DNA from 4 places in the Paenibacillus sp. J22P277 genome. Region 1 is predicted to be linked to each of the others. Evidence: riboswitches for the same ligand, from Rfam matches in the RefSeq annotation. Region 1 holds a riboswitch; each other region holds the start of a gene.
The links. A riboswitch is a leader RNA that binds a small molecule or an ion and turns the genes downstream of it on or off. The one in region 1 is predicted to bind cyclic di-AMP.

Region 1 (7,733 bases):
TCCCGAGCGGATTGCTTCCGTGATCTGCAAAACCTACCATGAACCGATCGTGGTCTCGCTCGTCTCCAGTCAGATGGATGCGGATCGTATGGATTATTTGCTTAGGGATGCATACTTTACGGGGGTGAACTACGGTACCTTCGATTTGGAGCGGATCTTGCGCGTACTGCGGCCGCATCAAGGACGTATCGTCGTCAAGGAAAGCGGCATGCATGCGGTCGAGGACTATCTCATGTCTCGTTACCAAATGTATTGGCAGGTGTACTTCCACCCGGTTACGCGAAGCTCCGAAATCATACTGCGACAAATATTCCGCAGAGCGAAGGAGTTATATGCCGGCGGCCATGCGTTCGGCTGGATGATGGCGCCCCTGGAGAAGCTGTTCTCCGGAACGATCGACATCGAGGATTACCTTGCGCTGGACGAGGCGCTCGTTCAGACCGCTTTCTCTGCTTGGGCATCCGAATCCGATACGGTGTTGTCCGATCTATGCAAGCGATTCTTGAACCGCAAGCTTTACAAATATATCACGATGGATCAACCCGACGAGAAGCTGTGGCAGGAGATTCGGGATCAATTTCGCGCCATAGGGCTTCATCCGGAATATCACCTGGAAATTGACTTTCCGTATGACATGCCCTACCATGTGTATCGTCCGGGTACGGCCGAACAAGCGGAAAAGGAAGAAAAACCGCCGATTCTGCTGCTCTCGGGCGATGACCGGTTGTCGGAAATATCCGGAAGGTCCGATATCGTCCGCTCCATCACGGGTATCCATCAAGGAAAGTATCACCTGTATTACCCGGAGGAACCGCTGCTTGAATCAGCGCATCTCTTGTCCGCGAAGATACGCGAATTGTTTGCTTTAATGTAGAAAGGGGTTTCGCAAATCATGATGTTAATCGACACGCATACGCATTTGGACTCGCATAAATTCGACGACGACCGCGAATCGGTCATTGAACGGGCACGGGCCGAGGGGGTAGATAAGCTGATCAATATCGGCTTCAACCGGGAGACGATCCCGACGACGATCGCGCTGGCCGAGCGCTATCCGTTCATCTATGCCGCCGTCGGCTGGCATCCCGTCGACAGCATCGACATGAAGCCGGAGGACCTGGAATGGATCGCTTCGCTGCTCGATCACCCCAAGGTCGTCGCGATCGGCGAAATCGGGCTTGATTACCACTGGGATACGTCGCCGAAGGACGTTCAGCAACGAGTATTCCGCCAGCAAATCGCCCTCGCGAAAGCGAAGCGCAAGCCGATCGTCATCCATAATCGCGACGCGCATGAAGACGTGGTGCGTATTCTTCGGGAAGAAGGGGCGAGCGAAGTCGGCGGCGTCATGCACTGCTATTCCGGCAGCTGGGAGACGGCGAAGCAATGTCTCGATATGAACTTCTACATATCCTTCGGGGGACCGCTTACATTTCTCAACGCGCGGGTACCCAAAGAGGTCATGGCCAAGGTGCCGCTCGACCGTCTGTTAATCGAAACCGATGCTCCGTATTTGGCGCCTCACCCGCATCGCGGGAAGCGAAACGAGTCGGCTTTCGTCCGTCTTGTAGCAAATACAATGGCGGATATTTTAGGTAAATCCGTAGAAGAAATTGGAAGAATTACGACCGAGAACGCGATGAAATGTTTTGGAATATCATGAAAATCGGATTGAAAGCAAGCATTTGGATGATATCCGGGGATAAAAATGATTTTTGATCCGAAAATCGCTTGAATCTCTCGTTATTTTCCTTGAAATTCACTAAAATCGTCATTAATCAGTTCTTTACAATGTGCGGCGCTAGACTGTATGATTCATCTCAGAGCAACAAAAGTTGTATTCCTTTTCCAAATAATCGCTTAATCTCCGGCTACCGGAGAGCGGGGGAACCAATTGTTGAAACTGTCTGTATCATGCCGACGGCGGAGACGGTGAAATTCTTCTTGGGGTGAATTTCGCGGACGGACGCATTCAGAATGAAGCGTTCCCGAGCGAATAGGGCGACTCTCGCGCCCGAATCCGACAGCTAACCTCGCAAGCGTCTATAAGAGAGATCAACCTCGTGCATGCAACTCCATGCTGCCTATTTTAAATGGGAAGCCACGAAACAGATCCTCTGTCGTCGGGCTTCTTTTTGTTTGAATATTGCGTAAACTGACGACATAGGGTGTATCGTGGAGGTGGGGCCGGGGAGGAATATGGAAGATGCGTGCTTGCACGCTAATACTACTCTATAGTCGCGTCTAAGTATCATGCGTTACAAAGGCGGCGGGGCTATGTAAGGAGGACCGAAGAAGTGGGAGCACTCCAGCTTAAGGACACCCATGGGAAACGATCATCCAGCATGTCTTTCGCATTGCGATGGAAGCATGAGAATGTGCGTTTAATTGTACTGAGCGCCATGATCTCAATCGCTATGACTTTCATGTTTTTGGTGTTGTTGTACGGAACGGCTGACAAGCATGTCTCCGTAGTATTGAACGGACGAGAAACCATTGTCTCGACGAAACAATGGGTCCTTCAACGCCTACTGGATGAACAAGCCATAACCATTGGCACGCACGATAAGGTGTCGATGCCGCTCGATGGCGGAATAAGCGACGGCGACCGGATCATCATCGATCAGGCGGTCCCGCTTAAAGTGAAGGCTGACGGCAAAGTAAGAACGTTGTACACGACAGAGAGAACTGTACAGGCGGCGATCGATCAGGCTGATATAGCGGTTCGCGGTCAAGACAAGGTAACGCCTTCGCTTGTGGCCGCGCTCGAACCGAACATGACCATCACGGTCACCCGGATCGACAAGAAAGTGTCCGAAACGAGCTACCCCGTTCCCTTCACCGTCGTGAAGAAGGACGATCCGCAGCTTGCGCTCGGCAAACAGAAGCTTGTCCAGTCGGGCAAGCAGGGCAAAGTCGTCAAACGCTACGAAACGGTATTCGCGGACGGCGTGCCGGTATCGCAAATCCTCGTAGAGAAATTGACCCCGGAATCCGCGGTCAACCAAGTCGTGTCGGTCGGGACCAAAAAGCCCGAGCCGAAGGTAACGATGCTGTCCGCGCAGTCCTCCCGGTCGACGTATACGAAGCACGGGGTAACGTTCAACGCGAAGAAAGTGATGAAGAACGTTACGCTGACGGCGTATTCGGCCGGCGTTGCATCGACGGGCAAAGACAAGAACCATCCGGAATACGGCATTACGGCATCGGGAGCGCGCGTTCAGGAAGGACGCACCATCGCGGTGGATCCGAGGGTCATTCCGATCGGCTACTGGGTATATATTGAAGGAATCGGTTTCCGCCGAGCGGAAGATACCGGCAGTGCGATCAAAGGCAGCAAAATCGACGTTTACTTCGACAGCGAATCTTACGCGGACCGGTTCGGGCTGAAGCGGGGCTACACGGTGTACGTGCTGGGACCCAAAAAGCCGGAGTCTCTGTAGAGACCCGGTCGACGGTCCGGCGTTGGTTGAATTCGCCGTCTACTTGATTCATATCGTAATTCATGCGAAAATATGCCATCATAAGAAGGGGCGATGCCTCTTCTTTTTATTTGTTTATCGGAAGGGAAGGAATGGAGCTTCCATGATCAAAGAAATCATTGTCGTCGAAGGCAAGGACGACACGGTCGCCATCAAGCGGGCCGTCGAAGCGGAGACGATCGAAACCGGCGGTTCCGCCATCGGGGAGGCGGTGCTTCGGCGCATCGCGCTGGCGCAGGAGCGCCGCGGCGTCATCATCTTCACCGATCCCGACCATGCGGGCGAGCGAATCCGCAAAATCGTCGCGCAGCGCGTGCCCGGCTGCAAGCATGCGTTCCTGCCGCAGGCGGAGGCGCTCTATAAAGGAGATATCGGCGTGGAGAACGCCTCTCCGGAGGCCATACGGCACGCGCTGGCCAATTTGCGCACGGAAGCCGGCAGTAATGACGGCGGTCTGGCGGAGGTCACGATGGAGGACCTGATGCAGGCGGGACTGCTCGTCCATCCGCAGGCATCGGAGCGCAGGTTGAAGATGGGCAATTTGCTTGGCATCGGGTATGCCAACGGCAAGCAGTTCTATAAACGATGCTCCACGTTCCGGATTACGCGGGAAGAATTCCGGCGTGCGCTGCAGGCGATGGAGAGCGAAGGAGAATCGCGATGACGGAAGGATTCAAAACGACCCAGGAAGTCGGTTCGCCCAAACGGACGAAGGACATTATCGCCCGGTACGGCTTTACGTTCAAGAAGAGCCTCGGGCAGAATTTCCTGATCGATCAAAATATATTGAACAAAATCGTAAGCGCCGCCGAGCTCGACGAGACGAAGGGGGCGCTGGAGATCGGTCCCGGGATCGGCGCGCTCACGCAGCGGCTGGCGCAGACGGCCGGGCGCGTCACGGCGGTCGAGATCGATAATCGGCTCATCCCGATTTTAAGGGACGTGCTGGCGGATACGCCGAACGTGCACGTGGAGCACGGGGACGTGCTGAAGCTGGATCTTCGCGAGCTGATGGAGAAACAGTTCGGCGGGCTGGCCGGCGTGAGCGTCGTGGCGAATTTGCCTTACTACGTCACGACCCCGATTCTGATGAAGCTGCTGGAAGAGAAGCTGCCCCTCGAGAATATCGTCGTGATGATTCAGAAGGAAGTCGCGCAGCGGATGGCCGCGAAGCCGGGGGGCAAGGAATACGGCAGCCTGAGCGTGGCCGTGCAGTATTACTGCGAGCCGGAGCTCGTGTGCATCGTGCCGCATACGGTGTTCATTCCGCAGCCGAATGTCGATTCCGCGGTCATCAAGCTGTCGCTCCGGGACAAGCCGGCGGTCGAAGTGGAGGACGAGGACTTTTTCTTCAGGACCGTCCAGGCCTGTTTCGCGCAGCGCCGCAAGACGATCGCGAACAATTTGACCGCTTATGTCGGAAAGCCGAACCGCGAGCTGCTGGGGCCGCTGCTCGAGGGCTGCGGCATCGATCCGACGCGCCGAGGCGAGACGCTGTCGCTCGCGGAATTCGCGGCGCTCAGCCATGCCCTGCTGAAAGCGGGCTTGCCCGCCTAGCCGAAGCGGCCGCAAAAGATGACGAAGAAGCGCACCATCGGGGGCATCTCCCCATAGGATAGACGAAGAGGTGATTTGCCCATGATGCAAGGGGACCTGGTCGTCCGCAAATCCTATGGCGGGGACGTCCTTTTTCGTGTTGCGACAATCGATCAGCAAACAGCCGTTTTAAAAGGCACGGATTATCGTCTGCTTGCAGACGCGCCTATAGTCGATTTATCGGTCGTGAAGGACGGCGACTTGCCGGTCGCCATCCGGCAGGCGCGGTTGAAAGCCGGAGAATCGACGCAGCGGATGCAGGAGGAGCGGCAGCAGCAGATTCTTCAGCGGGAGCTGCTGCGGGCGCAGAATCAGAGCCAGCCTTATTTCGATGTGCCCGGAAAGGTGCTGCATTTGGACGGGGACAGCAACTACATGAAAAAAAGCATGCAGCTGTACACCCAGATGCGCGTGCCGGCCCATGGCTTATTCGTGCATGAATCGCAAATGGCCGAGGCGGTCTACCGGCTCCTGCCGCAAATCAAGCCGGATATCATCGTGATCACCGGGCATGACGGCGTGCTCAAAAACCGCGAACAAAACGATTTGAACGATCTGATGTCCTACAAAAATTCGCAGAATTTCGTGGATGCGGTCCAGATTGCCCGGGATTACGAGAAAAACCGGGATAGCCTCGTGATCGTGGCGGGCGCCTGCCAGTCGCATTACGAAGCGCTGCTCAAATCGGGGTCGAATTTTGCCAGCTCGCCGGGACGCGTGCTCATTCACGCCTTGGACCCGGTGTATGTGGCGATCAAAGCAAGCTACACGCCGATTCGGGAGACGATCAATTTACCGGACGTCATCCACGGAACGATCAGCGGCATCGACGGCGTGGGCGGAATCGAGACTTACGGGAAGTATCGCGTGGGTCTTCCGAAGCCTCGGACGCTGACGGGAATAAAAGCGACCGTATAGGAATAGATGGCCGGGACAGAATAAAGCATAAGGCTTTGAATAATCAATATTTTTTATATTGACAATTTATTAAAGCCGCTGTTATAATTAAATTTTTTTGACAAATCACCTCTCTTTGGTTATAATGGACAAGGAAAGAGGTGGTAGTGCACAATGGCTAAAAATGCGCTATTGGAGATTAAACGCAGTTTGGAAACCCATGTCGGCTCCAAAATACGTCTTCGTGCAAACGGTGGTCGTCGAAAGACTATTGAACGGACCGGTGTATTAGAAGAAATCTACCCTTCTGTATTTATTGTCAGACTTGATCAGGAACAGCATGCCTTCAAGCGCGTTTCTTACAGCTACGCCGATATTTTGACGGAGTCCGTTGAAGTGATGGTCGACAGCGATGACGGTCAGGTACGCATTACCTATATACAGTAAGAAACAAACATTGGTTTGGCTTTCTTCAAGATGCAAGCAATGATAAGCGCGAAGTCGGCGTTTGCATTGCTTGCATTTTTTTTCGTGGGAATGAGAACGCGCAAAACATCCATACTAACGGTACCATTACGTTTTGAAGGAGGAGACGACTCTCATGTCCCGAAGACGCCGCGGCACGATGAGCGAGCAGCTGAAGAACGAGCTGGCCAAGGATCTGGGGTTTTACGACACGGTGCAAAAAGAAGGATGGGGCAGCATCAAGGCGAAAGACGCCGGCAATATGGTGAAACGCGCCATTCAGCTCGCGGAGCAGGCCGCCGCGAAGCAATACCAGGAGCAGCAGTCGGTTCGTCAGCAGCCGCAAGTACAGTCGGTCCGGCAGCAGGCGCCGTCGTACAATGCACAGCGTTCATACGCCGCCTCGCCGCCGCCTAGAGCGATGACCGCCGCCGCCGTGCCGCCGTACGTCGCGCAGCAAGCGATGGCGAATAATCACCAGCACACGTCCAATATGCATCCGTAACATCGGCCGTATCAAGCTAAGATGGCAAGCTCTGCAGCAGCGGGCTTCCGGCATCTTAGCTTTTCTTATGACCTTTTGTTATAATATGTGAAGTTTAACGATAATGGACGGGTGAATCGAACATGAAAATCTATGAGAAGGCGCCGGCCAAGATTAACCTGCTCTTGGATGTGCTGCGCAAACGCGACGATGGCTTTCACGAAGTCGAAATGATCATGACGATGGTGGATTTGGCCGATCGGCTCGAGATGGAGGAACTGCACAGCGATTCCATTATTATCTCGAGCCAGGCGGGATACATACCGCTCGACGAGAAGAACTTGGCCTTTCAGGCAGCGCGGCTTATCAAGGACCGCTATAATGTCCGCAAGGGCGTTTATATTCATTTAGACAAAAACATTCCGGTCGCCGCGGGACTCGCGGGCGGCAGCAGCGACGCCGCGGCGACGCTGCGCGGACTGAACCGGCTCTGGGAGCTCGGCATCTCGGAGGACGAGCTGTGCACGCTGGGCGCGGAGCTCGGCTCGGACGTCCCGTTCTGCGTGACGGGCGGCACCGCTCTTGCGACCGGACGGGGCGAGAAGCTCGAGCGCATCGCGAATCCGCCGCAATGCTGGGTCATTCTGGCGAAGCCGCCGATCAACGTATCGACGGCCGACGTGTACGGCAAGCTGCGCGCTTCCGAGCTGAAACGCCACCCGTCCGCCAAGGACATGCTGGAAGCGATTTCAACCGGTTCTTTCGCGGATGTCTGCACGAATCTTGGCAATGTGCTGGAAAACGTGACG
Region 2 (7,733 bases), on a different contig from region 1:
GCTCGTCGCGAGGCAAGCATGAATGCCGTTATCGGCAAGCATGTCCATGATGCGGTCGAGCGTGCCGAAATCATAGCCGTCCTCGCTCGGCTGCAGCATCGCCCACGAGAAGACGTTGACCGTCGCGATATTCATGCCGGCCAGCTCGAGCAGGCGCATATCCTCCGGCCAGACGGATGCCTCCCACTGCTCCGGGTTGTAGTCTCCGCCATATAACATTTTGGGCAGCTTCGCCGTGTCCATGTTTCAATCTCCCCTTTGGAGTGAATAGTGATAATAAGTCCATTCTATGGTAAGCTTGTACATAAGGATATATAAAATATGATTGGCAGGATATGATAATATGGAACAGCTGGATGGCCATCAGATTCTGTGGGCCAACGCGCATCGAAACCGCTACATGTTTACTCTCGGCGAATTTGATTTGCCGCTCTATATGGACAGCGTGGGGTACAATCCGTATCAGGAACCCGTCGACCGTTCCAAAGGCTACCCGAACTTCCATTGGCTGCAGACGCTCGAAGGCGAAGGCGAGTTTTTGCTCGGGGGACGCCGTTATACGCTCCCGCCGGGCAGCGGATCGCTGCTGTTTCCGGGCGTGCCCCATTCCTACACGGCGAAAGGCGGGAAGAAATGGTCCACGCTGTACGTCACGTTCGGCGGCGCGCTGGCGGGCTCGATGCTGGCGTCGCTGGGCATTCGCCATACGGAATGGCTCCATTGGAATGACGACGCGCCGATCACGTCGCAGCTCGTGCGGATGATCGAGCAGGTGCAGAAGGACGAGGACCGGACGGGCTTGAACGCTTCGGCCGCGCTGTACCGATTTCTGACGATGGTCAAGATCTACGGGCAAAAGGGCGGACGCTCGTCCGTCTACCAGCATTTGGAGAAGCTGGATCCGCTGTTGCATTGGCTCGACGATCATTACGGCGACCCCGAGATTGGATTGCCCGACATGGCGGAACAGCTGGACATCAGCCCGCGCTACCTGAACTCGCTGTTCAGGCAGGCGTTCGGCATCACGGCCTATGCTTATCTGATTCGGCTTCGCATCATGAAGTCTAAAGAAATGATGAGCTTCGGCGACAACAAACAATCCATCAAGGAAATCGCCCAGCTGTCGGGATACCGGGATTCCAGCCATTTCATCGCGGCATTCGGCAAAGCGGAAGGCATGACGCCGGAGCAGTTTCGCAAGCTGCACGGGCTTATGATATGAACGAAAGACGAACGGAGCGAAAGCACTATGACGGAATATAAATCATGCGCGGCCTGCGGCACGGAGAAGCCGTTGTCCGCCTTTACGAAGCGGTCCGGAAGCGCGGGAAGGCGCGGGACCTGCCGGTCCTGCTTGCGAAAGCGCAAGCAGCGCGCGGAAGAACCGGCAATGCCTGCCGCAGGCGAATACTCCTCGACCCAAGAAGCGCCGGCAAGGGCCGGAACGGTCGGAACGCCGACGAAAGCAGCAGCGGCAGCATCCGCCGAGGCGTCGGTCGGAGCTCCAGTAGGCGCAGCGATAATAGCAAGCCTAACGGCAGCTGAAAATCAGTCCGCCGCCGTGTCGGGCACCCCGCCGCGTCCGAAGCGCAAGCGCCGCCGCAGAAAAGGCAAGTCCGCCGAGCAGCGCCGGCAGGAAGCGTTCCAAGCAGCGCAAGACGACGGTGCTGATCCGGACGACGACGCGCAGGATACGGAAGAGCCCGCCGATTCGGCCGGGCATTCGACGGCCGTCGAGCCTTCGGCAAGCGTCGAAGGAACGGAAACCGAGGCGCATGGCGAACAAGCGCCTTCGCGTAAACGGAAGCGCAAGCGCCGCCGCGGACGCGGAAAATCGTCCAAGCGGCTGGCGGATCTCGAAGAAGTCGCGGAATCGACGGGCATTCGCCCGCCGGACCGCAAGATTTTGCCGGTTAAAGGCAATTTCTCGTACAAAACGTCGCTCTTGAACGACCGCGGGCGAGGGATGATCCGGCTGCGGGGCCGCCGCGAGACCGGCAAGCGCTGGTCGACGGAAATCCCGACGGAAATGGCCATTCGCATGGTGGAGGAAGGCGCGGCGGGCATCATCCATCCCGGCTTGATTCATAAGCTGTACACGAAGGCGGATTTCCGTATTCTGGTGCTGCAGCGGGATGATTACGTGTGCAAGTACTGCGGGAATTTCGGCGACACGATCGATCATGTCATGCCGAAATCCAAGGGCGGATTATCGACGCCGGCCAATTGCGTATGCGCTTGCGCGGATTGCAATCTGAAGAAGGCGGACAGCCTTGATTACGTCGACGACGAGGTGCTGCAGCACTTCCATTTCCAGACGTAGTGGAAGATTTTATGGGGTGAAATGAAAAATCTCCCGTGTTAGCATATAGGGCGTCGGAAGGCCGGCAGCACTTTTAACACACGAGGAGGATTTTTCATGAAGATGCAACCATTTCGAACAGGTGTCGTAAGCGTACTCGCAGCAGGTTTGATCGCGCTCGGTGGAGGAGCAGCACTGCAGAAGGCAGAAGCAGCCTCCGTGAAACCCGCTTCCGTGACGTATAAAGTAACCAACAGCGATACGCTGTACCAGATCGCCAAGAAATACGGAATCGACTTGAACGCCTTGATCAAAGCGAACCCGAACCTCGCGAATCCGAATTTCATCTGGGGCGGGCTGATCGTGAACCTTCCCGTACATGGAGGTACCGGCAGCGGAACGCCGAATACGGGATCGGGCACGAACGGCGGAACGCCGAATACGGGTTCGGGCACGAATGGCGGAACGAACGGCGGAACGATCGCGCCGGATAAAAACGCGTTCGCCTCGCAAGTCGTGACGCTTGTCAACAAAGAACGCGCGAACGCGGGCTTGTCCGCGTTGAAATCCGACTCCCTGCTGACGAAGGTCGCCATGGACAAAGCCAAGGACATGTATGCCAACAACTACTTCGACCATAATTCGCCGACTTACGGCTCGCCATTCGATATGATGCGTGCCTACGGCGTCGCTTATTCCTACGCGGGCGAGAATATCGCCAAAGGACAGCGTACGCCTCAAGAAGTCATGACCGCTTGGATGAACAGCGCGGGACATAAAGCGAATATCCTGAACACGCACTACGGCAAAATCGGCGTCGCTTACTACAACGGCGAGTGGGTACAGGAATTTACGAATTAATAGGCGTTACGACGCGGAAAGCGGCTCCCTGGAGCCGCTTTCTTTACATTTGGGCGGTCCCCGTTTAATATATAACCAATGGTTATCAAAAAATAAAGGGGTCCAAACCGATGACGACGACAACAAGAAGAAAACAAATGACCGAGGACATGAAAGCGGCGATCCGGCAGTCCGCGGCCGAATTGTTCGCCGAGAAGGGCTACCCGCACGTGACGATGCGCGAAATCGCCAAGCGGGCCGGCTGCTCGCATACGGCGATCTATTTGTATTTCAAGAACAAGGAAGAGCTGCTGCAGCATATCGCCATTCCTTCGCTGCTGGAACTGGAGAACGATTTTCTCGCGGAGATGGCGAAGATGGACAGCACGCCGCTCGAACGTCTCAAGAGCATCTGCAGCCGTTACGTCGTCTTCAGCCTGAGCAGCGGCAGTTTACATACGGTCTTGTTCATGTCCGGTTCCGTGCGGGTCGACGACCCCGCTCCGGCGCTGGAGATCAACGTCATCCGCAACCGCTTGTTCGCGCACATGCGGGATTCCCTGCGTTTGACCCTTCCTCTCGATCCGGCCGACGACGGAGAGAAGCTTATGAACCGCGCGCGGGTGCTTTTTTATTACATGGAAGGCTTCGTCAGCACGTACGGGGGGCATACGGGGCCGACCGAAGAGCTGATCGCGCGCGTTCTTCCGATTTTCGGCGAAGGCATCGAGATCTTGATCGCTGGCATGAAGGCCCAATATTAATTGTTTCTAATGCCGAAGGGATTAGCTTAGCGGGAGCGAATTCGTTAGGATAATCGTTGCGGAGGTTGGGATATGAGGCGCAAAGCCGTTTATTGCAATCGCGTGCTTGCTTCGGCATTGAAACGAAAGCTGGCGCTGAAGCCGGGCGGGAACGCGGAACGCGGGCTTCATCCGGATGCCACGAGCTATCAGCGGCTGATCAAATATTTGCCCGAACCCATTTTCGTCCACGACGGCGAAATGGTTATTTTTTCGAATCAGGCAGGCTTGCGCATTCTCGGATTGACGGAAGCGGAGCTGCTGTCGAAGCCCTTTCTTCACTACCTCCATCCCGATGTAAGAGAAACCGCGAAGGAACGGCTTATGCAAGTCTTCGAAACGGACGAGCCCAACGATTTTGCCGAATCGAAGCTGGTCAGCGCCACGGGCGAAGTGATCGACGTCGAGGTTTCGAGCACCCGCATCCGCGATTATCCGGGCAAAGGCACGGTCGTGCAGAGCGTATTTCGCGACATCCGCGACCGCAAGAAGGACGAAGAGGCGATGATTCAGTCGGAGAAGTTGTCGGTAGTGGGGCAGATGGCCGCGGGCATCGCGCACGAAATCCGCAACCCGCTGACTTCGCTCATCGGTTTTTCCAAGTTTCTCAAGACGCGGATCGACAGCTACCACGATTATTTCGACATCATGCTCGTAGAGCTGGACCGGATCAACTCCATCGTGCAGGAGTTCATGGCGCTCGCGAAGCCGCAGGCGAATCAGTTCCGCAAGCATGATCTGATCAAGACGATCCAGAGCGTGCTCACGCTGCTCGAGACGCAGGCGATCATGAACAACGTGCAGCTGACCGCGTATTACGACACGGATTCCGCGTCGCTGCTCTGCGAGGAGAACCAGCTCAAGCAGGTGTTCGTCAACGTGCTCAAAAACGCCATCGAAGCGATGCCTCAAGGCGGGACGGTGGTCGTGGATTTGAAATCCGCAGGCAACGGGATTGCCGTCTCGATCGCCGATCAAGGGGTCGGCATTCCCGAAGAGCAGCTGCCGCTGCTCGGAGGTCCGTTCTTCACGACCAAGGACAGCGGAACCGGGCTCGGACTCATGGTGTGCTACCGTATCATCGAAGGCCATGGCGGCAAAATCGACATTTCCAGCCGCCCCGGCATAGGGACGACAGTGACGGTGCATTTGCCCAAAATCGATTGAAACGATGCCGCGGTTCGTCCGATGGGCGGATTTACCGGTAGGATTGTCCGTTCGAATTGTGTTATTCTATTACGCGAGCCGAAACGTTACTCGTACGGGGGATCTTTTGGAGCAAGTCATATTGCTCCGTTCCCGTCATCTGATGGACATCACATGACGGGTTCACCGCGCCTTGGCGCTGGGGTGAATCGCGCGTTTACGTGCGTAGGGTCGAACTCCTCGACCCGAATCCGACAACTAACCTCGCAGGCCGCATGCGATGACGACATCATCGTTCCGCTTCCGTTTAAGCGGATCTGTCGCTCTCGCGATGACGTCCTATGCCCGCTTTTCAGGCATATGGCCGTAAACTAAGGAGGAAATCGACAACATGAATATCCACTGGAAGAAGAGCGTTGTAGCAGCAGCGCTCAGCCTGGTCATTCTCGCCCAAAGCGCGGCGGCCCATGCGGAGGCCAAGTACAAGGCGAAGGACGACGACACGTTCTGGAAGATTTCGAGCCAATTCGGCGTCAGCGTCGATCTGCTTCAGCAGGCGAATCCTTTCGTCGACGCGGGAAACATTTACGAAGGCTTGATGCTGGTTATTCCGGCGGCCGCAACGGCCAAATCGATGGCGCCGGTGAAAGCGACGAAGCTCGCGGCCGATAAACAAGCCGTGAAGCCGGCAGCCAAAAAAACGGCAGAAGCTCCGAAAGCGGCAGCGAAAAAGGTTGCATCGGCAAAGAAAGTCGCTCCGGCGAAAAAAGTCGCCCCGGCGAAGAAAGCCGCTCCGAAAAAGACGGCGACGACTTCCAAGACGAGAAAAGCGACCGTTCAAAAGCCGCAGGCTGATCGCGTTACGGTGAATGGCAAGTCGTATGTCTACAAGGACGTCGTTCAGGCAAAAGCAAGCGCGTATACGGCTGCAGCCTCCGAGAACGGCTGGGGAGCGGTCGACTACTTCGGGAATCCGCTGAAGCTCGGAACGATCGCGGTCGATCCGGACGTCATTCCGATGGGAAGCAAATTGTATATTACAGGCTACGATCATAACGGTCTCCCGTCAGGAGGCATGATGGCGGTCGCGTCCGACCAAGGCAGCGCCATCAACGGGAACCGAATCGATATTTTCGTTCCGCAATCGCAGGAGCAAGCAAGCAATTTCGGCTTTCAATCCGTCAAGGTCTTCGTACTTGATAAATAGGCGTCATACGGCAAACGGCAGTCCCTCGGGACTGCCGTTTCGTTCATTCTATTCCCCTTTGCGATTGGCCGGACGGCCGAGCAGCTCGGGCAGCGTGACGATCGTGTATCCTTTGCTTCGCAGCAGCTTGATAAGCCGCGGCAGCGCGGCGACGGTGCCGGACAGATCCTGGCCTGCGCCTCCCCCGGCATGCTGCAGGATGATGGAGCCCGGCTGAAGCGTTCGCTTGATGTTGATCAGGATGGCGTTGCTGTCCAGGCTTCGCCAATCCTCGGAATCGACGTCCCAATTGACGACGGTATAGCCTCCGCCCCGGAGCCATTCCACCTGCGCCGGCGTGATTTCCCCGTACGGCGGGCGGACGAACCTCGGGCTGTAGCCTGCCAACGGCCTCAGAATCCAATCCGTGCGCAGGATTTGCTGCTGCATGGCATACAGCGAGATCCGGGAGAACACGGGATGATTGAGCGAATGATTGCCGATGATATGTCCTTCCCTGCTCATGCGCCGGACGAGGGCGGGATTGGCGGCCGCCCGCTGGCCGACGACGAAGAAGGTCGCCCTTACTTTATAGCGTGCCAGCGTATCCAGCACCTGGGGCGTGTATCTGGGGTCCGGCACGTCGTCGAACGTAAGCGCTACTTTCCGGTACCGCCGAGAGCCCCAGACGACGAAGGCGCCGGGATAGCGCTTCTGCAGCGTTACCCAGGACATCGATTTCGCTCGGCTCTGTTTCTTGGGCTTGGCGCCGGAGAAGGCGTCCGTTTCATCGGAGGGCTCTTGAAGCTTATGGACGCCGCTTTCCGCCGCGGCCGCATGCGACGTTACGGCGCCGAACTCCCGTCCTTCATCGGAGGAGGCGGTCAATAACGTCCAAGCCGCCAGCAGCAACAGCGCTTTCCTCGCCCCGCTAAACATCCGCATGGCCTTCCCTCCTTAATGAAGTCATTTTGCCCGCTGGCCGCGCCGGGCATTCACCGAAAAATCGGAATCAACACTTTACAGCGGTGGACCGAGCACGTAACATAAAAAGGAATAATTACGTGCGAAAAGGGGATTGAAGATGCCAAACATCGATATGCCGCTTCACCAATTGCAAACGTATTCAGGAATCAACCCGAAGCCTGCCGATTTCGATGCTTACTGGGAAAGGGCGCTGTCCGAGATGCGCGCGGTCGACCCGGCGATCGAGCTCGTGCCGTGTGAATTCCAGACGCCTGCGGCGGAATGTTTCGATTTGTTTTTCACGGGGGTCAGAGGCGCGCGCATTCACGCGAAGTACGCGCGGCCGCGCCGCTCTGACGCGCCGCATCCCGCCGTCGTGCAATTCCACGGCTACAGCGGCAATGCGGGAGAGTGGGCGGACAAGCTCGGCATCGTCTCGCTCGGCTTTTCGATCTTCTCCTTGGACGTCCGCGGACAAGGCGGCTATTCC
Region 3 (7,733 bases), on a different contig from region 1:
ACCTATAAAGTAGCCGCTACCGGCTTCCAGGCGAAGGCGTCCATCGTGGACGGGGGCCGCAGGACGTACCAGTTCTACGCCGACGACGTGCATGATTTCGGCTGGTCGGCCTCGCCCGATTTCGTCTATTCCGAGGAGCCCTTCTCCACCGAAGGCGTGCCGGGCGTGCGCATCAAGCTGTACCTCGATCCGCTGCACGCCAAGTACAAGGACCGCTACCTGCACGCCGCCAAGTCCGCGCTCGCCAAGTACGCGCAGTGGTACGGCGCCTATCCGTACACGACGCTCTCCGTCGTCGTCCCGCCCAAAGGCGGCAACGGCGCGGGCGGCATGGAATATCCGACGCTCGTCACCGCGTTCTCGGCGGAGAACGACAACCCCGGGTACGACCTGGAGCGCACCGTCGTGCACGAGATCGGCCATCAATACTGGTACGGCATGGTCGCCTCGAACGAATTCGAGGAAGCGTGGCTGGACGAGGGCTTCACCTCCTACGCGGAAGACAAAGTGATGGAAAGCGAGTACGGCGTCGCGCCCAACCTGCCCGTGGAAGCGAGCTACATGACGGACCCCGCCCCGCTCAAGCAGCTGTCCTGGTCGTATCAAGACAACAGCCACTACGCCGAGAACGTCTACATCCGCGCCAAGCTGGTGCTGGTCGGGATCGAGAAGCAGGTGGGCGAGGCGACGATGCGCAAGATCATGCGGACGTATTTCCAGAAGTACAAGTTCAAGCATCCGTCGACCGCGGATTTCCAGCGGGTCGTGGAGACGGTCACCAAGACGAAGTGGAACGATTATTTCAGCCACTTCGTGTACGGGGACGAGATGGCGGACTACTCCGTATCCTCCATTCACGTGACGCCCGTCAAGCAAGGCGGCAAGACGGAGTACGAGAACGTCGTGCTCGTCAAGAAAACCGGCGGCAGCGTCGGCCCCGTGACGGTCATCCTCCATTTCGCCGACGGCACGGTCATGCCGAAGGTATGGGACGGGCAGGACAGCCACGTGCAATACAAAATCGTTCACGGCTCCAAGCTGCTCTGGGCCGCGGTCGACCCGCAGAACGACAACGTGCTGGACAACAAGCACATCAACAATTTCCTGAAAGCCGACCTGGCCGAGAAAACCCGTACGCGCTGGAGCGTCGGCCTGACGAAGCTGGCCGAGACGATCTTCTCCTCGCTCGCCTGGTAACGCCCGCCGTATGAATAAAGGAGGTGATTTGCGGATGAGAACGCATATCAAGCAAGGCTGGCGGCTGACGTCGAAGCATTTGTACATCATCATCCTGCTGTTTCTGTACGAACTGATCTGGGGCTTCTTCCTCTACCGGACCATCGAGAACATCGCGGTCCCGCTGCTCAAGCGGTTCCCCGACGCCTACGCGGCCAACAGCGGCGCGATCTCGCTCTTCTTGACCGAATCGCAGTTTCAGCTCATGAAGACCGACCTGATCCGGCCTTACGCCCTGCTGTTCTGCGGACTGCTGGCCGGCCGGATGCTCGTCACGCCGTTCCTGAACGCCGGCCTGTTCCACTCCCTGCATCACGTGTCCGAGGAGAAAGGCACGAAATTCCTAAGCGGTATCCGCAAAGCCTGGAAACCGGTCGCCCTGCTCTACCTGCTCGAGACGGCGCTCACGCTCGCGCCCGCCTGCTGGCTCCTGCCGAAGGCGCTCAAGCTGCTGCTCTCGAGCGGCACCCTGACGGAATTCGCGAAGCAAGCCGGGCCGTGGGCGGGCGGCTGGCTCCTGTGGGCGGTCCTGCTGCACCTGCTCTTCCTCGCGATGCAGTTCGGCGCCGTGACCGGCAGCGGCTCCATGCGGGCGCTCTGGAGCGGGATCGCCAACTTTCTCCCTTTCGCCGGGGTGTCGCTCGCGATGTGGGGCATCGGCGCCGTGCTCAGCATGACGATCGCCTCCGTGTCGATGCTGTGGGCCGGCCTGCTCGCGCTCGTCCTGCACCAAGGCTACCAGCTGCTGCGAACGATCATGAAGGTGTGGACGGTAGCCGCCCAGTACGACGCCTGGCAGTCGAAGCAATCCTAGCTGCATGTCTTCGCGCCCTTGCCTGCACATGAGATAGAGACGAAAGACCCGTCAATTCATTCGAAAAGCATAGGACTTAAGTTTCGCCCCATCGACCCGCGATGGGGCTTTTTGGCATATGCACGCGGCTGCGGGGCAGACAAGCTTTGCGGGATAAATCCGATTTTCCGACAACGGCCAAAAAACGCCGTTCCCACCCGGAAAACGGCGCCGCTATACGAAAATGAGAGGCAAAAAGTTTCACTCTAATAATTTTAATTTGTGAACAAAACGTGAACTCGGAAGGAGAAGCGACAAAATGATCGAATAACTTTCCCTGAGAAATGAAAATTTTGCCGAATTCCCATCTTGGGAAACGGGGGAACCATTCTGGGTGAATTGATCCCGACAGCCGTTCGTGCGCATATGCGGCTGCCAGAGGCGATCATAGGGGACCTTCAACCGAACCCCACAGCTAACCTCGTAGGCACTGGAAGGAGTTTCCCGTTTTGAAGAAGTTCTCTGCTCTGGTGATCGGACTTGCGATGCTCTTCATCTTTCAGGCCGGCAGCGTGTTCGCCGACTCGAAAATGGACGGCGTCATCAAAGATCTGATCGGAACACCTTATGTTTACACCGGCACGACCACGAAAGGGTTCGACTGCTCCGGATTCACGATGTACGTGTTCAAGAAACTCGGCGTCGACATTCCGCACGCATCCCGTTCGCAGGCTGGGCTGGGCAAGAAAATCGCCAAGGGCGATCTGATCCCTGGGGATCTCGTATTCTTCAATACGACGGGAAATGGCATCTCGCATGTAGGCATCTATGTTGGCGACGGCAAGTTTGCGCACGCTTCTTCCAGCAAAGGCGTCACGATCAGCGGACTTAGCGAGTCCTATTACGCGAAGCGCTATGTAACGGCTCGCCGCGTAATGAGCCCGCAGACGTTCGAGAAATATGCCGACGATCCATCCGACGAACCAGGCGACAACGATTCCGACGAATAATTCGGGCAACATGCATGAATAATGCCGGTCCGGTCAGGGGTGCGACCCTGCCCTTCGGGATTGCGGACAAAGCCGTCGCTGCTTCTCCTTCGGGACAAGCAGCCGCGGCTTTGTTTGTTTATATCAGGTGCACGGGCATGCCGCCTGCCGATTCAGGCGCGCTCGTACCGGACCCACCAGAAGGTCGGTCCGACCTGGACGTTCAGCGCTTTGGCATGCGGCGTGAACAGATCGCGCAGCTGCGCGGGCGTCTCGCATCCTTCGCCGCGGCGGTCGGCCAGCACGACGGTCGCGCCCGATTCGAGCCGCTCGTGCCAGAGCCGCAGAAACGCCCGCCGCTCCTCCCCGGAGAGCTCGCCGAGACAGAAGCAGGCCAAGCCCGCCTGGAACTTCTCCTCCACCGCGTTCAGCTCGGCCTGCTTGACCGCCACCGACACCGGCGTCGTGAGCCGCGGCGTGCGCGGCCCCGCGACGCGAAGCACGCGCTTGCCGGCCAGCGTGTCTTCCACCTCGTATTCCAGCCGCCTCCATTCCGCGAAGCGCTTCTCCAAGCTGTCCCGCCATTTCGCCATCCTCCCGATACCTCCCGCTGCCCGTACGCCGACGCTGTTGTCGTAAAACTATATGTATGCGCGCAAGCTTGCTTATTGAACCGCCTTTTTGGCTCCGCTGGGCTCGTCCGACGTCTGAAAAGGAATGGTTTGACGCATGATGAATACTAGAATGATAGACTGTACGTAAAACGATCTTCTACTGAGATGAAGGAGCTGCTGCCGCATGTCCTCGACTCCCTCCGCGCTTGCGGAGTTCCATCCGACGCTGGCCGGGTGGTTCCGCCAAACGTTCGGCGAACCCACGCCCGTGCAGCATGACGCCTGGGCGTCCATCGCCGCCGGCAACCATACGCTCATCGCCGCGCCGACCGGTTCCGGCAAGACGCTCGCGGCGCTGCTGCCCTGCCTCAGCCGCCTCGCGCTGGCCAAAACGCTGGCCATGGCGCAGGGAACGGGCTGGAAGCCCGGCGTGCGCATAGTCTACATTACCCCGCTCAAGGCGCTTAATAACGACATTCAGCATCATTTGGTCGGATTTCTCGAAGAAATCGAAGCCTACGGCCGCGAGGCCGCGAACGAAGCCTGGCCGGGCCTCCGTACCGCGGTGCGCACCGGAGACACGCCGCCGGGCGAGCGGGCGCGCATGGCGGTCCGGCCGCCCGACGTGCTGGTCACGACGCCGGAATCGCTGTACCTGCTGCTGACATCGGACAAGGGCCGCCATATGCTGCAAACCGCGGAGGCGGTCATCGTGGACGAGATCCATAGCCTTGCCGGCGACAAGCGCGGGGCGCATCTGTCGCTCTCGCTGGAACGGCTTGCGGCGCTCTCCGAGCAGGCCGTGCAGCGCATCGGCGTATCGGCGACGCAGAAGCCGCTTTCGCGGGTCGCCCGATTTCTGGGCGGCTGGGCGCCGGCCGGTACGGGCGGCATGGACGCGGCCCTGAATAGCGACGGCGGCATGAACGGGGACGCCCATCCGCTCGGTTATTCGCCGCGGGCGGTCGTCATCGTGGAAAGCGCCATGATCAAATCGATCCAGGTCCGCGTGACGATGCCGGACCTGAGCCGGCCCGCGCGCACGCGCGAAGGCGTCTGGCAGCCGATCGTCGAGCGGCTCATGGCGCTCATGGCAGGCGCGCGCTCCGTGCTGCTCTTCGTGAACAGCCGCCGGCTGTGCGAACGGCTCGTGCTGCGGCTCAACGAGCAGGCCGGGCACGAGCTGGCGCGCGCCCACCACGGCAGCCTGGCGCGCGAGCGGCGGCTCGAGGTCGAGCGCATGCTGAAGGCGGGCGAGCTGCGCTGCCTCGTCGCGACCTCGTCGCTCGAGCTCGGCATCGACGTCGGCCACGTCGACCTCGTCATTCAGGTCGACTCGCCCAAGGCCGCCGCCGCGGGCATTCAGCGCATCGGCCGCGCCGGCCATGCCGTGGGCGACGTCAGCCGCGGCTATATCGTCGCGCGCCAGCGCGGCGAGCTGCCGGAAGCGGCCGTGCTGTGCCGCAGCATCGCGCGGCGGGAGATCGAAGCGATCACGCTGCCGCACGAGCCTTTGGACGTGCTGTCGCAGCAAATGGTGTCCATGACGGCCGCCGCGGATATGACCGTGGACGCGCTGCACGGGCTTATCGCGCGGAGCGAGTGCTACCGGGGCTTTCCGCGCGAACGGCTGGAGGCTGCGCTGAAGGTGCTGTCCGGCTTCTATCCTTTCGCCCGTCCGCTGATCGACTGGGACCGGGAGACGGATACGCTGCGCAAGCGCGCCAACACGGCGATGGCGTCCGTGACCGGCGCGGGCACGATTCCGTCCAGCTCCGCCTACCCCGTCCACCACGCCGACAGCCGCGTCCATCTGGGCGAGCTGGATGAGGAATACATCGCGGAAAGCCGCGTCGGCGACGTCTTCCAGCTGGGCACGAGCTCGTGGATGATCAGCCGGATCGAGAACGACCGCGTGTACGTGCAGGAAGCGCCCAACCGCTTCAGCGAGATTCCGTTCTGGCGCGCGGAGACGGGCAGCCGCAGCGTGGAGGTGGGCGTGCGGCTGGGCGGTTTTCTCGCGCAGCTGGCCGATCGCCTCCGGCTGGACGCCTCTTCACCGGGCGACGAAGCATCGGACAAGACGCTCGAGGATGCGGCGATCGCCTGGCTGGACGACGAATACGGGCTCGACCATTATTCGGCTTCGGAGCTGATCGACCTCGTGCGGGCGCAGCACCGGGCGCTCGGGCTGCCGACCGATCGGCGGATCATCGTCGAGCATTACCGCGATCTGATGAACCAGACGCGCATTATCATCCATAACCCGTTCGGACGGCGCGTCAACCGCACGTGGCTGCTGGCGATCCAGCGGCAGTTCCAGCGCATGCTGCCCTATTCGATGTACGGCAACGCCAAGGATAACGGCATCGAGCTCGTCGTGCCGGATTGGGATGCGTCCTGGCTGCAAACGCTGTGGCAGATCACGGCTGCGAGCGCGGAATCGCTGCTGACGGAGGCGATCACGGGGTCGCCCCTGCTTGCCGTCTCGTTCCGCCGGATCGCGGAGACGTCCCTGCTGCTCTCGCGCAGCTTCACGCGCACGCCGATGTGGCAGAAGCGGCTGCGCAGCGAAGAGCTGCTGAAGCAGGCGCTGCCGTACGCGGAGCATTTTCCGTATCTGCAGGAGGCGATGCGGGAGTGCCTGCACGAGTACCTGGACACGGACGGACTCAAAACGCTGCTGCAGGCGATTGCCGCCGGCGATATCGACGTGCGCGTCAAGGAGACGCAGGCGCCTTCGCCGTTCGCCGTGCAATTCATCGCGGATTATGCCAATACGATGCTGTACGAGGGCGACGGGCTGAGCGAAGCGACGCAGCTGCAGCTGCTCGGCGTCAGCAAGACGCTGGCCGGGCAGCTGTTCGGCGAAGAGGCCGTGCGGCGGGCCGTCGATCCCGCCATCGCCCGCGAGGAAGAAGCGCGGCTGGAAGCGGGTCCGCTCGTGCCCGCGAGCGCGGAGGAGCTGTTCGCGCTGCTGAAGCGCCGCGGGGATTCGTCCGGCACGGAGCTCGCCGCCGCGGCCGGCAAGGACGCGGACGCCTGGCTGACGGCGCTCGCCGCGGCCGGACGCGTAATGGAGCTCGACTTCGGCGATGGGCGGACGCGCTGGATCTGCGCGGAGGAACGCGAACTGTACGCGGCATTCCCGGGCGGCGAAGCCGCCATCGCGTTCGTCGCCGGCCGGTTCGCGGATAACCGGCTGTCCTTCACCGAGGAGGAGCTCCGGGAGCGGTACCCGCGGCTGACCGCTGCCGATGCCGCGCATATCGCGGACGTGCTGCTTGCGCTCGACCGAACGGAGCTTGCGCCGTTCGCCGAAGAGACGGAGCGGATCTGGACGAGCCGCGGCGTCGCCAGACGGCTCGTCCGGCTCACGCTCGAGCAGGCGCGCAAGCAGGCGGAAGCCATCGATCCCGTGGACTGGCTGGCGCATATGTCGCGGCTCCAGCATGTCCTCTCGGGCACGCAGCTGAGCGGCATCGACGGGCTGCGCCTGGTCATCGAACGGCTGCAAGGCTTCTTCCTGCCCGCCTCGCACTGGGAATCGCTGATCTTCCCGGCGCGCGTGACGGGCTATCGCAAGGAGGATCTGGATCTGCTCTGCGCCTCCGGCGAGGTCATTTGGCTCGGGCGCAAGGGCGAGACCGAGAAAGAAGGCCGGGTCGCCTTCTTCCTCGCGGACGCGAAGCCGCTCTATGCGCCGGTCTTGCGGGCGGCCGCCCAAGCCGCGGCCGCGGCGCCGTCCAAGCATCCGGAGCTGCTCGGCCTGCTGCGGGCGGGCGGCGCGAGCTTCCTCACCAAGCTGAGCCGCGAGTACGGCAAGGTGCCGTCCGATCTGCTCGCCGACCTGCTCGACCTCGTATGGGAGGGCGCCGTCTCCAACGACCAGTTCGCGCCGCTGCGCCTGCAGCTCGCGACCAGAGGCAGGCAGCTCGCCCGCACGGGCTCCGGCCTCGGGCGCTGGTATTGGACGGGCTCGCTGGCCGAAGCCGAGGACGCCGCGCCGCCGGCCGGCGGGCTGCCGAATCGAGCTGCCCCGATCCGCTCGGAAATTGAGGGAGCGACCATGGGCCAAGACGCTTCCGCCGACCATAGCGG
Region 4 (7,733 bases), on a different contig from region 1:
GCCGACGAAGGGCGTCGGCGCGTTCGCGTGGCATCAGGATTACGTCTTCTATCCCCACACCAATACCGATCTGTTGTCCGTCATGGTCATGCTGGACGATGCGACGCCGGAGAACGGCTGCATGCAGATGGTGAAGGGGAGCCACCGGCTCGGCCCTCTGAATCACATGAAGGACGGACGCTTCGTTGCAGCCTGCCAGGAGACCCGTTACTGGGAGGAACCGGCGAATCCTGACGACATCGCCTACATTATGCCGAAGACGGGCGGCATCAGCATTCATCATGCGCTGACGCTGCACGGCTCGGCGGCCAACGCGTCCGGCAGGCCGCGCCGGGGCATCGTGTTCTCGTACCGCGCGGGGGACGCGTATCAGCTGGCCGATACGCTGTTCGACGACACCGGCCTGCTGATCAACGGCAGCCGCAAGGGCATCGTCCGTTGCGACGCCGGCGTCGTGGCGCTGCCGTTCCGGGGAGGAGGCGCCCACCCGTACGGCTCGGCCTGGAACCAGGCGGGCGGATTCGCGGCGGCGCATAACGCGGAGCAGTTCCGAGACCCGCTTTGATCCGCGTGCGGCAGCCGCATGCGGAGCGAATCGCGGGTTTCCGCGGAGACTGCCGCAGCTTCGCCTGCACCCGCCGGGCCAGGGGCTTCTCGGTCGTGGCGACCGAGATCCGGCGCATGGCGGTGCAGAGTCGCGACTCCTCCCAAGATATCCGCACGCAGCTCGGCCTGATGCAGAACCGGCTGAAGGCAATCGGCGCGGACATCGACCGGATCAAAGGCGACATGGCGCATCACTCGCAAAGCGTCAAGGAGCTCGACGGCGGCGTTCGAGCATATCGCCGCCACGGCCGGTGAGCTGCTGGACAAGTTCACGACGCTGCAAGCCGAGCCTTCCTAATCGTTGCATTAGCTGAGGCGGCGATCGCCTCGCGCGAGCAGGCTCACCCTTCCATGGGCTGCCCGAACTCGTTTTTGCGATCTTTCGAGCTCCGCTTAGTACGGATTTATCGCAAGAAAAGGACCTCCATTTCCGCTTTGCGGCGGAAATGGAGGTCCTTCGTTTGCCTATCGGGATTTTCCGTTGTCTGCGAATCTTTTTTTTGTGACAGCGCCTAGGCGTCAGTACAGCGTTCCGAGCGCTTGCGGCGCGAACGGCTGCAATTCGTCCGGCCTTCCTTGCTTGATCTTGAGCGCCCAGGCGGGATCGCTCAAGAGCGCCCGGCCGACGGCGACCAGGTCGAATTCGCCGCGATCGAGCCGTTCCAGCAAACCGTCGAGGCTGGCCGTTCCGGCGCCCATCCCTTCCCGGAAGAGGCGCGTGAATTCCAGATCGAGCCCGACGGAGCCGACCGTGATCGTCGGCTTGCCCGTCAGCTTCTTCGTCCAGCCGGCCAGGTTCAGGTCGACGCCGTCCTCGAAGGCGGGCTCCCAGAACCGGCGGGTCGAGCAGTGGAACAGATCGACCCCCGCGTCGACGAGCGGCCGCAGGAAGCGGTCCAGCTCGGCGGGGGTTTCCGCGAGCTTCGCCTCGTAGGCGCCGTCCTTCCACTGGGAGTACCGCAGCACGATCGGATAGTCCGGGCCGACGGCGCGCCGGCAGGCCGCGATGACTTCGGCGGCGAACCGGGTCCGGGACACCAAGTCCCCGCCGTACCGGTCCGTCCGGATATTCGTGACGCCCCAGAAGAATTGGTCGATCAGGTAGCCGTGGGCGCCGTGCAGCTCGATGGCGTCGAAGCCGAGCCGTTTGGAATCGGCTGCGGCTTGCGCGTAGGCCGCGATCAGGCCGGCGATCTCGTTCTCGGTAAGCGGCTCGCCCGCTTGCTCGCCGGCGAGGTTCAGTCCCGACGGACCGACGGAAGGCGCGTCCGGGTTCGACCCGGTTCCCGGCTTGCGGGTCATGCCGACATGCCAGAGCTGGGAAGCGATCTTGCCGCCGGCTTCGTGGACCGCGCCGACGACGCCGGCCCAGCCGTTCAAGGCAGCCTCCCCGTAGAAATGGGGCAAACTCGGGCTCGCGCCGGCCGCGGGATGATCGATCAGCGTCCCCTCCGTCACGATGAGGCCGACGCCGTTCTCGGCGCGCCTCCGGTAATAGGCGGCCACGTCTTCGCCCGGCACGCCGCCGGGAGAGAAGCCGCGCGTCATCGGCGCCATGACGATCCGGTTATCGAGCGAGAGCTTTTCGGAACGGAAGGGGGCGAACAGGGCTTGCGCAGAAGTAGTGCTCATCCAAATTCCTCCTCGGGAAAAAATGCGGAATCAAGGGACTGGGGCATAAGGGCATTGGGAAATTATAGGTTAACTTTAAACCTTTAAGTCGTTCATTTCAATAGAAATAGTCGGCTTTTATATCCGCCGGACCTTATCGAGACGGAGGGCTCGCGAACGGAGATACACCCGAAAACGAAAGCAATTTGCAGGCATGCCGCCGATACCATTCTTTGTGCGCGCTTTCATTGCCGCTGACCGACAAGAATTTCGTCATGCGGGTTTCTGCGGCTTTTTACAATTTTCGCCGCCGGGACTACGATTAGAAGCATCACAAGCAATCATCGTTCAACCCATAATCGCTGAATCCCTTTATAGGGAGCGGGGGAACCAATGGAAGCCGGCGCCGCGTGGCGGCGCGTCTTCCCGGGGTGAATCGCGGACAAGCAACGCTTGTCCGGGTAGGGCACTCTCTAGCCCGAATCCGACAGCTAACCTCGCAAGCGAACCAGAGAGACGACTTAGGCCAAAGCGCGCGAAGCAGCCTTTTTCTTTGCGCTGTCCATGAAGCCGGGAGTGGAGACATCTCTTCTTCCCGGCTTCTTTTTTTTATCCCACGAAGGAGTGAATGAGCATGCACGCCGTACAGACAAGGGCTTCGCTTCAAAGAGAACGCATGGATATGGTGAAAATCGAGCGCATCGAATGCTTCCGGTTCGATCGCGAGACGGCGCGTCTGCTGTTGCCGGACTGCGGAAACGGGGATTGGTGCGGCATCCTGATGCTCGGCACGGGCTCCGGCGAGCTCGGCATCGGCGTCTTCCGGGAATGCGCCTTGAAGGGCGATTTTATCAAATGGGCCTGCGCGTTCCAGGGGTTCAAGCACCATACGCTCAGCGAAGGCCTGCTGGAAGCCCGGATCAAGCACGAGGCTTGGGGCGACGTCCGGTCGTTGGCGGCGGAAGCGGCGCTGCGCGAGCTGGCCGGCGGCATCGGGGCGCCGGTGGGCCGATCGTTGTCCGACAGCCTGCACGACCATTCCTTTTGCTTCGAGCACGCGGAGGCATATGTCATTTTCTAGGCGGAGAACCGCGGCGACATGGCCGTTTTTATATTTTTTTTACACCCTGGGGGCGATCTCTTTACCCCGATTTTATGGGGAATGGGATTAAGATGACGGAGTACGGAAGAGGGGAGCGTGGAGCGGACGTGGACATACGGGAAATCAATTCAAATTCGGCAACGATCGTCGTCGCGGCCATGACGAAATCCGGCGAGCATTTCATGAAGCAGCTGCTCGTCAAAGGCGTGCCGTTTACGGCGATCACGAACAGCGTCGCGGAGCGGCAGCAGCTGTCCAAGCTCGGCATCGCGTCCATCCTGCTCGTGAATACGATCGATCCGGATACGTGGGAGATGCCGGATCATCCGGTCGGCAAGGTGTTCTTGTTCGAAAGCAGCCTGTCGCTGTGCTGCCGGTACCTGCGCATGATTCGCAAATGGACGGATCAGCCGGTATACGTCATCACGGGGCGGACGCACGGCCGGTTGATCTATAAGAGCCTCGGCGCCACCCACATCGTGCATTCCAACACCGGCAGCATTTCGTTTCTGCTGGATTAGCATAAGATTGCTTCGATTGGAAAATGTTATGACTAACTACAGAAAGGCTCGTGAGGAGGGTGCTCGGATGGTTAACGATTTTACGATGGTCCTCTTGGCTGCGGTCCTGTACGGATTGTTCTGGGGCTTCAAGAAATTATGCGAGAAAGCGTGAGGCCGATCTCCCCAAGCAGTTGCGTTAGCTGAACGGATCGGGCCAACGAGGCCGGATCCACTACAAAGGAGGAAGCGACATGGTCGTAATGGGGATTATCGCCATCTGCCTGATGATCTATCTCGGTTTCGTATTGGTGAAGCCGGAAAAGTTTTGAGTAAGCTGCTTCAATAACGAGGAGGAAACATTGCTATGGCTATGGGATTCGTACAAGTTGCCATTACGCTGGTCATCATCATGCTGTTGGTGAAGCCGGCGGGCACATATCTCGTCAAAGTTTTTTCGCAGGAAAAAACGGGCCTCGACCGGGTATTCGGCCCGGTCGAGCGTTTGCTTTACCGGATCATGGGCGTAAAGGAAGGGGAATCGATGGGCTGGCGCGGCTACCTTGGCGCCGTGCTGCTATCCAACTTCGTCATGATGCTGCTGATGTATCTCGTGCTTCGGCTGCAGAGCTATCTGCCGATGAATCCGGACGGGATCGGCAACATGCCGGCCGGTCAGGCTTTCAATACGGTCACTTCGTTCATAACCAATACGAACTGGCAGTCTTACAGCGGCGAGAACGGGTTGTCTTACCTGTCGCAAATGCTGGCGATCACGTTCCCGATGTTCACGTCGGCAGCGACCGGCTTCGCGGTGGCGGTCGCCTTCATCCGCGGCTTGATCGGCCGCAAGGACGACCTCGGCAACTTCTACGTCGACATGACCCGCTCCATCACGCGTGTGTTCCTGCCGATCAGCTTCATCGTCGCGCTGTTCCTGGTATTCCAAGGCGTGCCGCAGACGCTGCTCGGCGCCGTTCACGCCTCGACGCTCGGCGGCGGCGAACAGACGATCACGCGGGGCGTCGTCGCTTCGCTTGAATCCATCAAGCACTTGGGCACGAACGGCGGCGGCTATATGGGCACGAACGCGGCGCATCCGTTCGAGAACCCGACGGCGCTCGCGAACCTCGTCCATATCTTGTGCATGATGCTGCTGCCGACGGCGCTGGTCTATGCCTTCGGTCTCATGATCAAGAACAAGAAGCAGGGCTGGGCCGTATTCGGCGCCATGAGCTTCATCTTCCTGGTCATGCTGGCGACGGTGTTCATCTCCGAATACAGAGGCGTCGGCGCGATCGACGCCATGGGCGTTCACGGCAACATGGAAGGCAAGGAAGTGCGCTTCGGCGTCTCCGAGTCCGCCTTGTTCACCGCGGTGACGACGGCGGCTACGACCGGCAGCGTCAACAACATGCATGAATCGTTAACGCCGATGGGCGGGTTCGTGCCTCTGGCGGAAATGATGCTGAACAACGTGTTCGGCGGCAAGGGCGTCGGACTGCTCAATGGTTTATTGTACCTCATTCTGGCGATCTTTATATGCGGCCTGATGGTCGGGCGGACGCCGGAATTCCTGGGCAAGAAGATCGAAGGCAGGGAAGTGAAGCTCGCTTCGATCGCTCTGCTGATCCATCCTTTCGTCATTCTGGTGCCGACGGCCATCGCATTCCTTAGTCCGAACGCGATGTCGTCCATCGCGAACGGCGGCATGCACGGCTTGACGGAAGTGCTATATGCATTCACCTCCGGCGCGGCCAATAACGGTTCGGCGTTCGGCGGCTTGACCGCGAATACCGATTTCTACAACATCATGATCGGCGTGGTCATGCTCCTCGGCCGGTACGTTTCCATCATCGCGATGATCGCCATCGCCGGCTCGCTTGCGGTCAAACGCGTCGTTCCGGTGACGACGGGCACGCTGAGAACCAACACGCCGTTGTTCTCGGGCATCCTCGTCGTGATCATCCTCGTCATCGGGGCGCTGACGTTCTTCCCGTCGCTTGCGCTGGGACCGATTGCCGAACATTTGGCGATGCCGAAATAAAGATTGCTGAGAGGAAGGATCTATAATGGCCGCAAGTAAAAAAAGCTTATCGAAGGATATGGTGCTTCAAGCGATCGCGGACGCGTTCAAGAAGCTGAACCCCGCCGTCATGATCAAGAACCCGGTCATGTTCGTCGTTGAAGTCGGTACCTTCATCACGTTGCTGCTCTCCATTCAACCGGATCTCTTCGCCGCTTCAAGCGCGGGCCGGGGTTATGATATTGCCGTGTTCTTCATCCTGCTGTTTACGCTGCTGTTCGCCAATTTCGCGGAAGCGCTGGCCGAAGGCCGAGGCAAAGCCCAAGCGGACACGCTGCGCAAAACGAAGTCGGAGACGATGGCGAAGCTGGTCCAGAAAGACGGATCGCTGAAGCAGGTATCGTCTACGCAGCTGCGCAAAGGGGACGTCGTCCGCGTCGATACCGGGGAGATCATCCCGACGGACGGCGAGATCATCCAAGGGCTCGCGTCGATCGACGAATCGGCGATCACGGGCGAATCCGCCCCGGTTATCAAGGAAGCGGGCGGCGACTTCTCGTCCGTTACCGGGGGCACCCGGGTCGCGTCCGACTTTATTATCGTGAAAGTCATGACGGATCCCGGCGAGTCGTTCCTCGACCGCATGATCTCGCTCGTCGAAGGCGCGAAGCGCCAGAAGACGCCGAACGAGATCGCGCTGACGACGCTCCTCGCCGTCTTGACCATGATCTTCCTGGTCGTCATCCTGACGATGGTGCCGATGGCGGACTACTTGAACGTGCATCTGGATATCGCGACCTTGATCGCGCTGCTCGTCTGCTTGATCCCGACCACGATCGGCGGGCTGTTGTCCGCGATCGGGATCGCCGGCATGGACCGCGTCACGCAGTTCAACGTGCTGGCGATGTCGGGCAAGGCGGTCGAAGCGGCCGGCGACATCGATACGCTCATCCTGGATAAGACCGGCACGATTACGTACGGCAACCGGATGGCATCCGAGTTCGCTCCCGTCAAGGGCGTGTCGCAGAACGAAATGACGCTCGCCGCGCTGAAGGCCTCCGTCAAGGACGAGACGCCGGAAGGACGCTCCATCGTGGAGATGGCCACGAAGCTCGGCGAGACGTTCGCGGAGAGCGAATACGGCAGCGCCGAACCGATCGAATTCACCGCCGAAACCCGGATGTCGGGTCTCGATATGACCGATGGCACGCAGATCCGCAAAGGCGCCGTGGACGCCATGAAGAAGTACATCTCCGCCAAGGGCGGCAGCGTGCCCGCCGACCTGGACGAGATCTCGAACCGCATCGCGAAGGCCGGCGGCACGCCGCTTGCCGTCTCCATCGGCGACCGGATCTATGGCGTTATCTACCTTAAGGATACGGTGAAGCCGGGACTCAAGGAACGGTTCGCGGAGCTGCGGGCCATGGGCATCAAGACGATCATGGCCACGGGCGACAATCCGCTTACGGCCGCGACGATCGCTTTGGAAGCGGGCGTCGACGATTTCATCGCGGAAGCGAAGCCGGAGGACAAGATCGCCGTCATTCGCAAGGAGCAGCAGGAAGGCAAGCTGGTCGCGATGACCGGCGACGGCACGAACGACGCGCCGGCGCTGGCGCAGGCCGACGTGGGCCTCGCGATGAATTCCGGCACGATGGCGGCGAAGGAAGCCGCCAACATGATCGACCTGGATTCCGATCCGACGAAGCTGCTGTCCGTCGTGTCCATCGGCAAGCAGCTGCTCATCACCCGCGGCGCCCTGACGACGTTCTCGATCGCCAACGACATCGCCAAATATTTCGCGATCATTCCGGCCATGTTCATCCTGGCGATGCCGCAGCTGCAATCGCTGAACATCATGGACCTCGCCTCGCCGCAATCGGCGATC

Region 2: another riboswitch for cyclic di-AMP. It lies ahead of AC50YL_RS14460 (3D domain-containing protein); the one in region 1 lies ahead of AC50YL_RS35105 (resuscitation-promoting factor).
Region 3: another riboswitch for cyclic di-AMP. It lies ahead of AC50YL_RS31880 (C40 family peptidase); the one in region 1 lies ahead of AC50YL_RS35105 (resuscitation-promoting factor).
Region 4: another riboswitch for cyclic di-AMP. It lies ahead of AC50YL_RS04980 (hypothetical protein); the one in region 1 lies ahead of AC50YL_RS35105 (resuscitation-promoting factor).

The regions. Positions count from the first base shown of each region.
Region 1 is NZ_JBXENS010000015.1:55,300-63,032, reverse strand. It holds gene AC50YL_RS35115 (HD domain-containing protein) at 1-874, shown strand, start outside; gene AC50YL_RS35110 (TatD family hydrolase) at 896-1,663, shown strand; cyclic di-AMP (ydaO/yuaA leader) riboswitch at 1,848-2,057, shown strand; gene AC50YL_RS35105 (resuscitation-promoting factor) at 2,298-3,443, shown strand; gene rnmV (ribonuclease M5) at 3,586-4,146, shown strand; gene rsmA (16S rRNA (adenine(1518)-N(6)/adenine(1519)-N(6))-dimethyltransferase RsmA) at 4,143-5,039, shown strand; gene yabG (sporulation peptidase YabG) at 5,121-5,996, shown strand; gene veg (biofilm formation stimulator Veg) at 6,150-6,422, shown strand; partial or broken gene AC50YL_RS35080 (small, acid-soluble spore protein, alpha/beta type) at 6,577-6,750, shown strand; gene ispE (4-(cytidine 5'-diphospho)-2-C-methyl-D-erythritol kinase) at 7,068-7,733, shown strand, end outside.
Region 2 is NZ_JBXENS010000004.1:244,126-251,858, reverse strand. It holds gene AC50YL_RS14490 (beta-galactosidase) at 1-243, opposite strand, end outside; gene AC50YL_RS14485 (AraC family transcriptional regulator) at 344-1,222, shown strand; gene AC50YL_RS14480 (HNH endonuclease) at 1,250-2,323, shown strand; gene AC50YL_RS14475 (CAP domain-containing protein) at 2,426-3,163, shown strand; gene AC50YL_RS14470 (TetR/AcrR family transcriptional regulator) at 3,274-3,906, shown strand; gene AC50YL_RS14465 (ATP-binding protein) at 3,979-5,112, shown strand; cyclic di-AMP (ydaO/yuaA leader) riboswitch at 5,179-5,378, shown strand; gene AC50YL_RS14460 (3D domain-containing protein) at 5,483-6,298, shown strand; gene AC50YL_RS14455 (polysaccharide deacetylase family protein) at 6,347-7,222, opposite strand; gene AC50YL_RS14450 (acetylxylan esterase) at 7,362-7,733, shown strand, end outside.
Region 3 is NZ_JBXENS010000010.1:184,922-192,654, reverse strand. It holds gene AC50YL_RS31890 (M1 family metallopeptidase) at 1-1,197, shown strand, start outside; gene AC50YL_RS31885 (hypothetical protein) at 1,232-2,050, shown strand; cyclic di-AMP (ydaO/yuaA leader) riboswitch at 2,374-2,534, shown strand; gene AC50YL_RS31880 (C40 family peptidase) at 2,539-3,039, shown strand; gene AC50YL_RS31875 (hypothetical protein) at 3,192-3,611, opposite strand; gene AC50YL_RS31870 (DEAD/DEAH box helicase) at 3,817-7,733, shown strand, end outside.
Region 4 is NZ_JBXENS010000002.1:33,535-41,267, reverse strand. It holds gene AC50YL_RS04995 (phytanoyl-CoA dioxygenase family protein) at 1-565, shown strand, start outside; gene AC50YL_RS04990 (hypothetical protein) at 661-861, shown strand; gene AC50YL_RS04985 (NADH:flavin oxidoreductase) at 1,126-2,238, opposite strand; cyclic di-AMP (ydaO/yuaA leader) riboswitch at 2,568-2,738, shown strand; gene AC50YL_RS04980 (hypothetical protein) at 2,852-3,298, shown strand; gene AC50YL_RS04975 (hypothetical protein) at 3,391-3,840, shown strand; gene AC50YL_RS04970 (potassium-transporting ATPase subunit F) at 4,074-4,151, shown strand; gene kdpA (potassium-transporting ATPase subunit KdpA) at 4,193-5,866, shown strand; gene kdpB (potassium-transporting ATPase subunit KdpB) at 5,892-7,733, shown strand, end outside.